DNA from 2 places in the Enterobacter sp. UPMP701 genome. Region 1 is predicted to be linked to the other one. Evidence: predicted binding sites of a transcription regulator. Region 1 holds the regulator's gene; the other holds the start of a gene.

Region 1 (5,942 bases):
CTGGTGCTGACGGAATGAGGCGTCAGTTTTCCGCAGGCGTATGGGTGAAACGCCTTCTTTTGCGCATCGTTCTCGTCCTGGCGGCGTTCTGGGGAGGCGGGCTGGCCGTGTTCAGCATTTTGCCGGTACCGTTTTCAGCCGTTATGGTTGAGCGTCAGTTCAGCGCATGGTTCTCCGGTGATTTCGGCTATGTCGCCCATTCTGACTGGGTGAGCATGGATGAAATTTCTCCTTTTATGGGGCTGGCGGTCATCGCGGCGGAGGACCAGAAATTCCCGGAGCACTGGGGGTTTGATGTGGCCGCCATTGAAAAGGCGCTGGCCCACAACGAACGTCACGAAAACCGCGTACGCGGTGCGTCAACGCTGTCGCAACAGACGGCTAAAAACCTGTTCCTGTGGGATGGCCGAAGCTGGGTGCGAAAAGGGCTGGAAGCGGGCCTGACCCTGGGAATGGAAACGGTCTGGAGCAAAAAGCGCATTCTGACCGTTTATCTCAACGTCGCTGAGTTTGGCGACGGTGTTTTTGGCGTGGAAGCTGCCGCACAGCGTTATTTCAATAAGCCAGCCAGCCATCTGAGCATGTCAGAAGCAGCGCTATTGGCCGCTGTTTTACCGAATCCCATCCGCTTCAAAGCCAGTGCCCCATCAGGGTACGTGCGAAGCCGTCAGGCGTGGATCATGCGCCAGATGCGCCAGCTGGGTGGGGAAGGGTTTATGGAGAGAAATGCGTTAATGTAGAGCGGGTAAGCGCAGCGCCACCCGCCAGAATAGCAGGTCTAATCTTCGTCGAATCCGGCGTTAAACAGGGCAATCACCGCCGCCAGGGCTTCCTCTTCCTGAGGACCGGTGGCTTCTACCTCAATCTGGCGCCCTTTGGCGGAGTCCAGCATCAGCAGCGCAATCACGCTGTTGGCTTCCGCTTCGGTGCCTTCGTCATTACGCAGCAGCACTTCTGCATCGAAACCCTGCATCAGTTCAAACAGCTTCATCGCCGGGCGCGCATGCATGCCCAGCTTATTGGTGATCTCAACGGTTTGTTTTACGGTCATGTTTTACGTTTTTCCAGCGTGCGATGACGGGACTGAACGTTCTTCCCGCGTGAGCGGAAATAATCGGCCAGCTGTTCGGCGATGTAGACCGAACGATGTTTACCGCCGGTACAGCCAATCGCCACCGTCAGGTAGCTACGATTGTTTGTCTCCAGCATAGGTAACCATAGCTCAAGGTAGCTTCGCGTCTGGTAGATAAAATTGTGAACTTCTGTGTGCCTGTCGAGGAATGCCGCGACGGGCTTATCCAGACCGGTCATTGGGCGCAGCTTCGGATCCCAGTGCGGGTTCGGCAGGAAGCGCACGTCGAAAACATAATCCGCATCAATCGGAATACCGTGCTTAAAGCCGAAGGATTCGAACACCATCGTCAGTTCGCGCTCGCGTTTGCCCAGCAGCCGGGTTCTCAGCATTTCGGCCAGCTCGTGAACGGACATCTCAGAGGTGTCGACAATCAGGTCAGCACGAGAGCGCAGCGGCTCCAGCAGATCGCTCTCTTCATCGATGGCGCTCTCCAGAGAGAGATTCTTGCTGGAAAGCGGGTGCAAACGGCGGGTGTCGCTGTAGCGGCGGATCAGCGTATTGCGATCGGCATCGAGGAACAGCAGCTGAGGCGAGAACGTGTCAGGCAGGTTGCTCATGGCCTGTTCGAAAATTTCTGGCGATTCCGGCATGTTACGGACGTCGATACTGACGGCGGCAGAGGTTTGTCTCTCTGCCAGCGTGCGGGCCAGATCGGGCAATAACACCACCGGCAGGTTATCGACGCAGTAAAAACCCATGTCTTCCAGCGCGCGCAGGGCAACGGATTTCCCCGACCCTGAACGTCCGCTGACAATCATCAGCACCATGTTCCGTTTCTCCTCAGGACAACAGATGTGAAGGCCATCTCCTGGTTATGCGTCATCCTGATTGCCTTCTGCTTCAGTGATAATCTGATAAAGCTCTTCATCACTTTGGGCTGAGCGTAGTCGACGGCAGATGGTTTTATCGGCCAGACGCTTAGCGACCAGTGAAAGCGTATGCAGATGGGTCTTGGTCTGATCGGCTGGCACCAGCAGCGCGAAGAGGAGATCGACGGGCTGGTTATCAATGGCATCAAAGGCAATTGGCGTTTCCAGCTGCACAAACACACCGACGGCACGCAGGGTGTCCTCTTCCAGCTTGCCGTGCGGGATCGCGATGCCGTTGCCGATACCGGTACTGCCCATTTTTTCGCGGGTCAGGATCGCTTCGAACACCACCTGCGGCGGCAGGCCCAGCTGTTTTGCGGCCAGTTCACTAATGATCTCCAGCGCACGTTTTTTGCTCTGGCAGTGAACGGCACTGCGGGTACATTCCTGGTTAAGGACATTGCTCAGTTGAAGAGCGGAATCGTTGTTCATCATAATTTCACCTAAGCGCTAACTGTACAAATGGCCTGTTGTGTTTCACAACAGGCCGTCCTGCACCCGTTAACTGCCCGGACAATTAGTGTTGTTTCAGTTTATCTTTATGTTTATTGAGCTGTCGCGCAAGCTTATCAATCAAGCCGTCGATAGCCGCGTACATGTCTTGCCCTTCCGCACTGGCATGGAGTTCACCCCCGTTTACATGCAGGGTTGCGTCCGAGATATGAGTCACTTTCTCCACTTTCAACACAACGTAGACCTGGTTGATCCTTTCGAAATACTGCTCGAGTTTCGCGAACTTAGCGTTCACGAAGTCACGTAAGGCCTCAGTAATCTCGACGTTGTGTCCTGTGATATTGAGCTGCATAGTGTCTTCCTTATCGGTTGTGTCAGACCAGTTGTTTACGCTGGTTAGACGGCGGAATGGATAAAGACTCTCGATACTTCGCAACAGTACGACGTGCCACCATAATACCCTGATCGGACAGCATGGTGGTTAACTTACTGTCACTTAGTGGCTTCGCGGGGTTCTCCGCGGCGATTAACTTCTTCACCAGGGCACGAATCGCCGTTGAGGAGGCTTCGCCGCCGCCCTCGGTATTCACGTGGCTGGAGAAGAAATACTTAAGCTCAAAAATACCGCGCGGACTGTGCAGATACTTCTGCGTCGTGACGCGGGAAATCGTGGATTCATGCATCTCGACGGCCTGGGCGATATCCGCCAGCACCATCGGTTTCATATACTCTTCACCCTGCTCAAAGAACGCCTGCTGCTGTTCGACGATGCAGCGGCTCACGCGGAGCAGGGTATCATTTCGGCTTTCCAGACTCTTGATCAACCATCGCGCTTCCTGAAGATTGCTACGAATATATTGATTGTCGGAGTCGTTGCGCACGCTGGTGCACATGGAAGCATACTGCTGGTTGATTTGCAGGCGAGGGATGCTGTCAGAGTTCAGTTCAACGACCCAGCGGTCATTGTGTTTTCTGACCAGCACGTCCGGGATGACGTACTCGGGTTCACTGGTCTGGATCGACTGGCCGGGGCGCGGATCGAGTGACTGGATCAGATTCACCGCCTCTTTCAGCACCTCTTCTTTCAGGCGCGTAACGCGCATCAGAGAGCGGAAATCGTGGTTGGCGAGAAGATCCAGATGATCGCTGATGATTAAGCGCGCCTCGTCGAGCCATGGCGTCTCTTTGCTGAACTGAGAAAGCTGGATCAGCAGGCAGTCGCGCAGATCTTTCGCGGCCACGCCGACAGGATCGAAACGCTGAATGCGCTTCAGAACGGCTTCAATCTCTTCAAGTTCAATCTCTTCGTCGCCCATGCTTTCCAGAATGTCGTCCAGCGTGACGGTCAAATAGCCGGTGTCGTCAACGGCGTCGACAATCGACGTGGCGATCGCGCGGTCGGTATCAGAGAAGGGGGTAAGTTCCACCTGCCACATCAGGTAATCCTGCAGCGACTGGGTGGTTTCGCCCTGATAGACCGGTAGCTCATCGTCCTGGTAGTCTGCACGCGTACCAGAAGGGGTACCAGCGGTATAGATTTCATCCCAGCTGGCATCCAGCGGTAGCTCGTCCGGCATCTCTTTTTGTTCGAGAGCATCCGCGGTGTCGAGCGCTTCTGTGTCCTGTGACTGCTGAGTATCTACCTCATCATGAAGATCGGCTTGCTCCAGCAGGGGATTGCTGTCCAGCGCCTGCTGGAGCTCCTGCTGGAGTTCTAAGGTGGACAGTTGCAGCAGACGAATGGCCTGCTGTAGCTGCGGCGTCATTGCCAGTTGTTGGCTGAGCCTTAATTGCAAACCTTGCTTCATGTTCAGAGCATTTTTCTCCGGTTCGGCGTTATGTTACCTCTACCCTATCAGAGTCTGAAGTCTTCCCCAAGATAGACGCGCTTAACATGATCGTCTTCGAGGATCTGCTGCGGCGTACCGTGGGCGATCAGATTGCCCTGGCTCACAATATACGCGCGTTCACATACGGCCAGCGTTTCACGCACGTTGTGGTCGGTGATCAGCACGCCAAGCCCGCTGTCACGCAGATGCTCAATAATACGTTTAATATCGATAACGGAGATCGGGTCGACGCCCGCAAACGGTTCATCCAGAAGGATAAATTTCGGGTTTGCGGCCAGCGCGCGCGCAATCTCAACACGACGGCGTTCCCCCCCGGACAATGCCTGACCGAGGCTGTCGCGCAGGTGCTCAATGTGGAACTCTTCCAGCAGCTCGTTGGCGCGATCCTGACGCTGTTCGCTGGTCAGGTCGTCGCGAATTTGCAGGACCGCCATCAGGTTATCAAAGACGCTCAGACGACGGAAAATAGAGGCTTCCTGCGGCAGATAGCCGATGCCACGACGCGCACGCGCGTGCAGCGGCAGCAGGCTGATGTCTTCATCGTCGATGACGATGTTGCCGGCATCGCGCGGCACAATGCCTACGACCATGTAGAAGGTGGTGGTTTTACCCGCACCGTTCGGGCCAAGCAGGCCAACAATTTCGCCGGAGTTGACGGTCAGACTGACATCTTCTACGACACGGCGGCCCTTATAGGCCTTCGCGAGATTTTTTGCAGTTAATGTTGCCATAACGAATTAGTTACTCTTCTTCTGTGCCGGGGCCTGGCCCTTGCCTTTGTCCTGCAGCTGCGACGGAACCAGCACGGTGGTTACGCGTTTGCCTTTCTCGCTGGAGGCCTGCATTTTCTGCTCTTTCACCAGATAGGTAATCTGGTCACCGGTGATATTGCTGTCCAGCTGTTCCAGATACGCTTTCCCGGTCAGGATGACCAGATCCTTCGCCAGCTCATAGTGCATATGCGAGGCGCGGCCTTTCACTGGTTTGCCGTTGTCCTGCATCTGGTAGAAGGTTGCCGGGTTGCCGTAACCATCAATGATCTCTTTGCCCTGCTCGCCGCCCGGACGGGTCACGACCACTTTATCGGCGTTGATTTTGATGGTGCCCTGCGTCACGACAACGTTACCCGTGAAGGTGACGACGTTACCCTGCATATCGAGAGACTGGGTGTCGGACTCGATATGGATCGGCTGGTCGGTATCGCCCGTTACAGCAAGCGCGGGGAGACTCGCCGCCAGCATCGCGCTGGCGATAATTACTTTAAGGCTGAGTTTGTTTGTTTTGAATTTCATAGGAGGTTCTAACCTTTTCAATCAGCTCGGCGTTCTTGCTGCGTAAGTTCCCGCGCATTCTTAAACCGCTGGAATTAAATGTTGTGCCATACAGTGTGACCAGATCCTGCGAGGTCACGTCCTGGGTTACCAGGTTAATCTGGGCATTATCCGTCGTAATTTTCCGCAGTTGCGAGTCAGCGGTCAGGGCGTTGACTTCAACGTGGCCATACAGATAAAGCATACGGTCATTTGTGAGTTTTGCCCGATCTGACTTAATCGACCACGTCGGGACTTTGTCTTTATCAAACGTGGTCATAACAGGTTGGGTAAACCACGACACGCCTTCATCTGAAAAATATTC
Region 2 (5,942 bases), on a different contig from region 1:
AGAATAATCAGCTGCATAGACTGCCAGTGCGTCATGCCCAGCGCCAGCGCGGCGCTGGATTGCCCACGGGAGATACTCTGGATACCCGCGCGGATAATCTCGGAGTAGTAAGCGGCCTCAAACATCGAGAACGCCACCATGGCGGAGATCAGGCGGATATCGGTTTTTGGTGACAGTCCCAGCACGTTCTGTAAGAAGCCAGGAACAATGAGGTAAAACCATAGCAGCACCATCACCAGCGGGATGGAGCGGAAGACGTTAACGTAGGCAGTCGCAAACCAGGCGAACGGCTTAAAGCTCGACAGGCGCATTACCGCCAGCAGGGTGCCCCAGACGATACCTACGATGATAGCGATCGCGGTGATCTTTAAGGTGATTACCAGGCCATCGAGCAGGTAAGGCATGGATGGGACGATAGAACTCCAGTCAAATTCGTACATTATTTGCCCCCCAGATTACCCGGCAGGCGGATTTTGCGTTCAACCAGGTTCATCACCAGCATGATGAAAGCGTTAATCAGAACATACGCGAGCGTGATCGCAGTGAAGGATTCCCACGCGTGAGCGGAGTAATCCAGCAGCTTGCCCGCCTGCGCGGCCATATCCACCAGGCCGATAGTTGAGGCGATGGCCGAGTTTTTCACCAGGTTCATCATCTCGGAGGTCATCGGTGGAACGATAACGCGGTAGGCGTTAGGCAGCAGCACGTAGCGATAGGTTTGGGGCAGGGTCAGGCCCATTGCCAGGCCGGCGTTTTTTTGTCCGCGCGGCAATGACTGAATGGCGGCACGCACCTGCTCGCAAACGCGCGCAGCGGTAAACAGCCCCAGACACATCATGGAGGAGACAAAGAACTGTACGTTCGGATCCAGTTCCGACTTGAACCACATGCCAATATTTTCCGGCAGCAGTTCCGGGATGACCAGATACCAGGTAAAGAATTGCACGATCAGCGGAACGTTACGGAACAGTTCCACATACAGGGTGCCAATTGTTGAAAGAAAACGGTTAGGGACGGTGCGCAGAATACCGAACAAAGAACCGACAAGAAACGCGATGATCCACGCCGTTATCGATAATGCCACGGTGACCTGGAAGCCGCTCCACAGCCAGCCAAGATAGGTGGTGTTGCCGAACGGGGCTTGTTGCAGGAATATGCCCCAGTTCCAGTCTATTGACATAATAAACTCCAGAAAAAAAAGGGTAGCAGCGCTACCCTCGAAGATTGGTGAGAAGCTCATTTTTCGCGCTGAGTGGGGAACGACCTCTCGGCGTATAGTCTGTCCATGCTTCCCGACAATCGAGAGGGCAGGAGATCCCGCCCCTGTTGTTCTAATTAGTTAAGAGCCTTGTCATTTGGAGATTTGAACAGCGCTTTCATGTCGTCAGACAGTTCAAAGTTCATATTGAGATTTTTTGGTGGAATCGGGTTCTTGAACCACTTGTCGAACCATTTTTCCGCTTCACCGGAGGTCTGCACCTGGGCGATGGTGTCATCGATCAGCTTTTTGAACTGCGGATCGTCTTTACGCAGCATACAGCCGTAAGCTTCTTTGGACTGCGCGGTGCCGACGATATCCCAGTTATCTGGTTTCTTCGCCTTCGCACGTTCGCCTGCCAGCAGGGCGTCATCCATCATAAACGCCACCGCACGACCACTTTCCAGGGTGCGGAAGGAGTCGCCATGGTCTTTCGCGCTGATGATGCGCATGTCCATTTTCTTCTCGTCGTTCAGCTTATGCAGCAGCACTTCTGAAGTGGTACCGGAAGTCACAACGACCGCTTTGCCTTTCAGGTCAGCAAAATCTTTGATCTCACCGCCTTTCTTCGTCAGCAGACGGGTGCCTACGACAAAGATGGTGTCAGAGAAGGCAGCCTGTTTCTGCCGCTCGAGGTTGTTGGTGGTGGAGCCACACTCGAAATCAAAGGTGCCGTTTTGCAGCAGTGGAATACGGTTCTGTGAAGTGATTGGGATCAGCTTCACCTGCAGGTCAGGTTTGTTCAGCTTTTTCTTCACAGCTTCAACGATGGCGTTGGAGTAATCCTGTGAATAGCCCACGACTTTTTGCGTGTTGTCGTAGTAAGAGAACGGGACAGAAGATTCACGGTGACCGACCACGATTACGCCGTTTTTGGCAATCTTGTCGAGAGTGCTGCCTGCTGCCGGAGCGTCTTCAGCGTGAACCACGCCTGCGGACATTCCCATAACCAGCATTGCTGTGGCCAGTTTACGTAATTGCATACCCAACTCCTTTCTTATCAGCGCCAGTGACGCATTGATACCCATTGTGATGTTGTTATATCTCGCGCGATGCGAGTGCAGTGTTATGCAAGCTTGTTAACATTTAGTCTGGCTTAATGTAAAGATTTTGCTGCGTTATTGTTTATTTTTGCGAAGCGCGCCGCACCATTCAGAGGCAATAATCTCCCGTTGCACCGTTTCGGTGCTACTGATGATCTACGCTGGTGCGACAAGGTTGCACGTTAAGCCAAACTGCGTTTGCGTGAATAAACAAAGCAATAGGCGTGCCAGAATTGACCCTCACCCTAGCCCTCTCCCTGGAAGGGAGAGGGGAAAAGGCGGAGCTGGATAGTGAAACGGTGCATGGACTGTTCCCTCTCCCCTTGGGGGAGAGGGCCAGGGTGAGGGGTTATTTACGACGCTGACGCAGGCTCATCAGCACGGCGCCAAAGCCGAACAGCGCGGTCAAAATCCACAGCGGCCAGTTGCCGGTGCGCGCGTACGGCGTCAGCCCCGTTGTTGGCGTGACGTTGGTGGTCAGCACCTCGCGTGTGAACTGCGGGATCATGGACTGGATTTCGCCCTGCGGACCAATCACGGCGGTGATGCCGTTGTTGGTGCTGCGCAGCAGCGGACGCGCCAGCTCCAGGGAACGCATGCGCGCCATCTGGAAGTGCTGCCACGGGCCGATAGATTTACCAAACCACGCATCGTTTGAGATGGTCAGCAGATAGTCGGTATCCGGACGGAAGTTATCCCGCACCTGCTCGCCGAGGATGATTTCGTAGCAGATGGCGGCCGTCAGGGCCAGGCCGTGCGCATGCAGCTGGGGCTGAACGTACGGGCCGCGGCTGAAGGAGGACATCGGCAGGTCAAAGAACGGGGCCAGCGGGCGCAGAATCGACTCCAGCGGCACAAATTCACCGAACGGTACCAGGTGGTTCTTGTTGTACCGGTCGGTGGATTGATAGCTGTATTCGCTGTCTTTACCGAGCGTAATAATGGTGTTGTAGGTGTCGTAGCGGTTTTGCTGATTCAGACGCGCGTCAACAATGCCGGTAATCAGGGTGCTGCCGCGCGCCACCAGCAGGTCGTTCATCATGTTGAGGAACGGCTGCTGGTTGATCTCCAGATCGGGAATGGCAGACTCCGGCCAGATAATCAGCTGCGATTTACCCATCACCTCTTCGGTGGCGTTGGCGTAGATCTTCAGCGTATTCAGCAGCTCTTTCTCGTCCCACTTCATCGACTGCGGGATATTCCCCTGCACCATGGAGACCTGCATAGCGCGCTCGGGCTCAGGCGTAAACCACTGGATATAACGCAGCGGGAAGGGCAGGGCGAACAGTACCAGCGCCACTACCAGCGGCTTCCAGCCGCGCGTGACCAGCGCCAGCACCAGCAGACCGCTCACGACCATCAGCAGGAAGTTAATGGCTTCTACGCCCATGACCGGCGCCAGTCCTTTCTGCGGGCCGTCAATCTGGCTGTAGCCGAACTGCAGCCACGGGAAGCCGGTCAGGACCCAGCCGCGCAGAAACTCGGTAATCTGCCAGACAACCGGCGCGGCAATGGCAACACGCAGCCAGGTGGTTTTTGGCCACAGGCGCGAGAGAATGCCGGCAAACAGACCGGTATAGAGCGAGAGATAGGCGGCGAGCAGGACGACCAGGAAGACGTTCACCGGCCCCGGCATGCCGCCGAACTGCGCGATACTGACGTAGACCCAGTTGATGCCAGAGCCAAACAGCCCCAGCCCCCAGAAGTAACCGATGGCAGCGGCCTGTACCGGACGACGATTCAGGGTTAACCCCTGAAGCCCCATCAGGGAGAGAATGGCGGCAGGCCAGATATCGTAAGGAGAAAAAGCCAGCGTACCGCTGGCTCCGAGCAACAGCGCCAGCAGCAAACGGACGCGCTGGCGTTCAAGTAATGAGGCAAATGCCATTTACATTAATCTTCCAGTTTTGGCACCGGTGAGTCGTCCGGCGTTCTGACGTGAACCTGAATAATACGTCGGCTGTCGGCCATGGCGACTTTGAACTGGTAACCGTCAATGTCAACGGTCTCGCCGCGCGCCGGAAGATGACCAAAGGCCTGCATCACCAGCCCGCCAATGGTATCGACCTCTTCATCGCTGAAGTGGGTCCCAAACGCGTCGTTAAAGTCTTCAATCGAGGCCAGCGCGCGCACGGTCCAGGTGTGGCGGCTGAGCTGACGGAAGTCGATATCTTCTTCTTCGTCGTACTCGTCTTCGATTTCGCCCACGATCAGTTCAAGAATATCTTCGATCGTGACCAGACCTGAGACGCCGCCGAATTCATCAATAACAATCGCCATGTGGTAACGCTGAGAGCGAAACTCTTTCAGCATCCGATCCACACGTTTACTTTCCGGCACAACCACGGCCTGGCGTAACACTTTTTCCATGCTGAAGGCTTCGGCATCGCTGCGCATAAACGGCAGCAGATCTTTGGCCATCAAAATCCCTTCGATGTGATCTTTATCTTCGCTGATGACCGGGAAACGCGAGTGGGCGGATTCGATGATCACATCGAGGCACTCGTCCAGGGTCTGGTTACGTTTCAGGGTAATCATCTGCGAGCGGGGGATCATGATATCGCGGACGCGCTGGTCGGCGATGTCCATCACCCCTTCGAGCATTTCGCGCGTATCTTCGTCGATAAGGTCGTTCTGCCCGGAATCACGAATCAGCTCCAGCAGTTCATCACGGTTTTTCGGTTCGCCGTGGAAAAGCTGGTTCAGAATGAGGGAGAAAAATCCCTTTTTACTGGTTGTCGTGTCGCTACTGTGTGAATTGTCGTCGCTCATGGCGTTTGTTAAGGGTTCTCTTGTTAGTTCAACGTTAACCGCCGCGCTATGTCCCTGCGCGGCAGCATGGTAGTCAGTAACTGACTATTCTTTCTCGGCAATGTACGGATCCTCATAGCCCAGAGCAAGCATTATCTCTGTCTCGAGGGACTCCATCTCTTCCGCTTCGTCATCTTCAATGTGATCGTAGCCCAGCAGGTGCAGGCTGCCGTGTACCACCATATGCGCCCAGTGGGCCTCAAGCGGCTTTTGCTGCTCTTTGGCTTCCTGCTCAACCACCTGACGGCAGATGATCAGATCGCCCAGTAGCGGCATCTCAATGCCCGGCGGCGCTTCGAACGGGAAAGAGAGCACGTTGGTTGGCTTATCTTTCCCACGGTAGGTCAGGTTAAGCTCATGGCTTTCTGCTTCATCCACCAGGCGAATCGTAACTTCTGATTCTTCCTGAAACTGGGGGATTACTGCATCCAGCCATTTCTGAAACTGTGCCTCTTCTGGCATGCCGGAATTGTCTTCACAGGCCAGCTGTAAATCGAGGATCACCTGACTCATTTCTGTTCTTGCTCCTGCGCTTCGCGCTTACGTTCCGCGGCCTGTTCGGCCCTGCGTTTTTGATCCGCCTCTTCCCAGGCTTCATAGGCGTTAACGATGCGCGCGACCACCGGGTGGCGTACCACGTCTTCACTGTGGAAGAAGTTAAAGCTGATTTCATCGACCTCAGCCAGCACCTCAATGGCGTGACGCAGGCCAGATTTGGTGCTGCGCGGCAGGTCGATCTGGGTGACGTCACCGGTGATAACCGCTTTCGAGTTGAAGCCGATACGCGTCAGGAACATTTTCATCTGTTCGATGGTGGTGTTCTGGCTTTC

The links. Region 1 encodes sigma-54, which starts transcription at its own class of promoters, with help from an activator protein. Its sites were predicted from a motif close to GTTGGCACANNTTTCGCTNT; they were not measured.
Region 2: ACWKXT_RS06375 (amino acid ABC transporter substrate-binding protein) is a predicted target of sigma-54. The motif match lies at 2,514-2,533, and genes of this name have one in related genera.

Annotation. Positions count from the first base shown of each region.
Region 1 is NZ_JBSKJN010000013.1:12,445-18,386, reverse strand. It holds gene elbB (isoprenoid biosynthesis glyoxalase ElbB) at 1-18, shown strand, start outside; gene mtgA (monofunctional biosynthetic peptidoglycan transglycosylase) at 15-740, shown strand; gene npr (PTS phosphocarrier protein NPr) at 779-1,051, opposite strand; gene rapZ (RNase adapter RapZ) at 1,048-1,902, opposite strand; gene ptsN (PTS IIA-like nitrogen regulatory protein PtsN) at 1,948-2,439, opposite strand; gene hpf (ribosome hibernation promoting factor) at 2,522-2,809, opposite strand; gene rpoN (RNA polymerase factor sigma-54) at 2,832-4,265, opposite strand; gene lptB (LPS export ABC transporter ATP-binding protein) at 4,313-5,038, opposite strand; gene lptA (lipopolysaccharide ABC transporter substrate-binding protein LptA) at 5,045-5,599, opposite strand; gene lptC (LPS export ABC transporter periplasmic protein LptC) at 5,568-5,942, opposite strand, start outside.
Region 2 is NZ_JBSKJN010000002.1:174,947-180,888, reverse strand. It holds gene gltK (glutamate/aspartate ABC transporter permease GltK) at 1-440, opposite strand, end outside; gene ACWKXT_RS06380 (amino acid ABC transporter permease) at 440-1,180, opposite strand; gene ACWKXT_RS06375 (amino acid ABC transporter substrate-binding protein) at 1,336-2,241, opposite strand; gene lnt (apolipoprotein N-acyltransferase) at 2,651-4,189, opposite strand; gene corC (CNNM family magnesium/cobalt transport protein CorC) at 4,195-5,073, opposite strand; gene ybeY (rRNA maturation RNase YbeY) at 5,158-5,625, opposite strand; gene ACWKXT_RS06355 (PhoH family protein) at 5,622-5,942, opposite strand, start outside.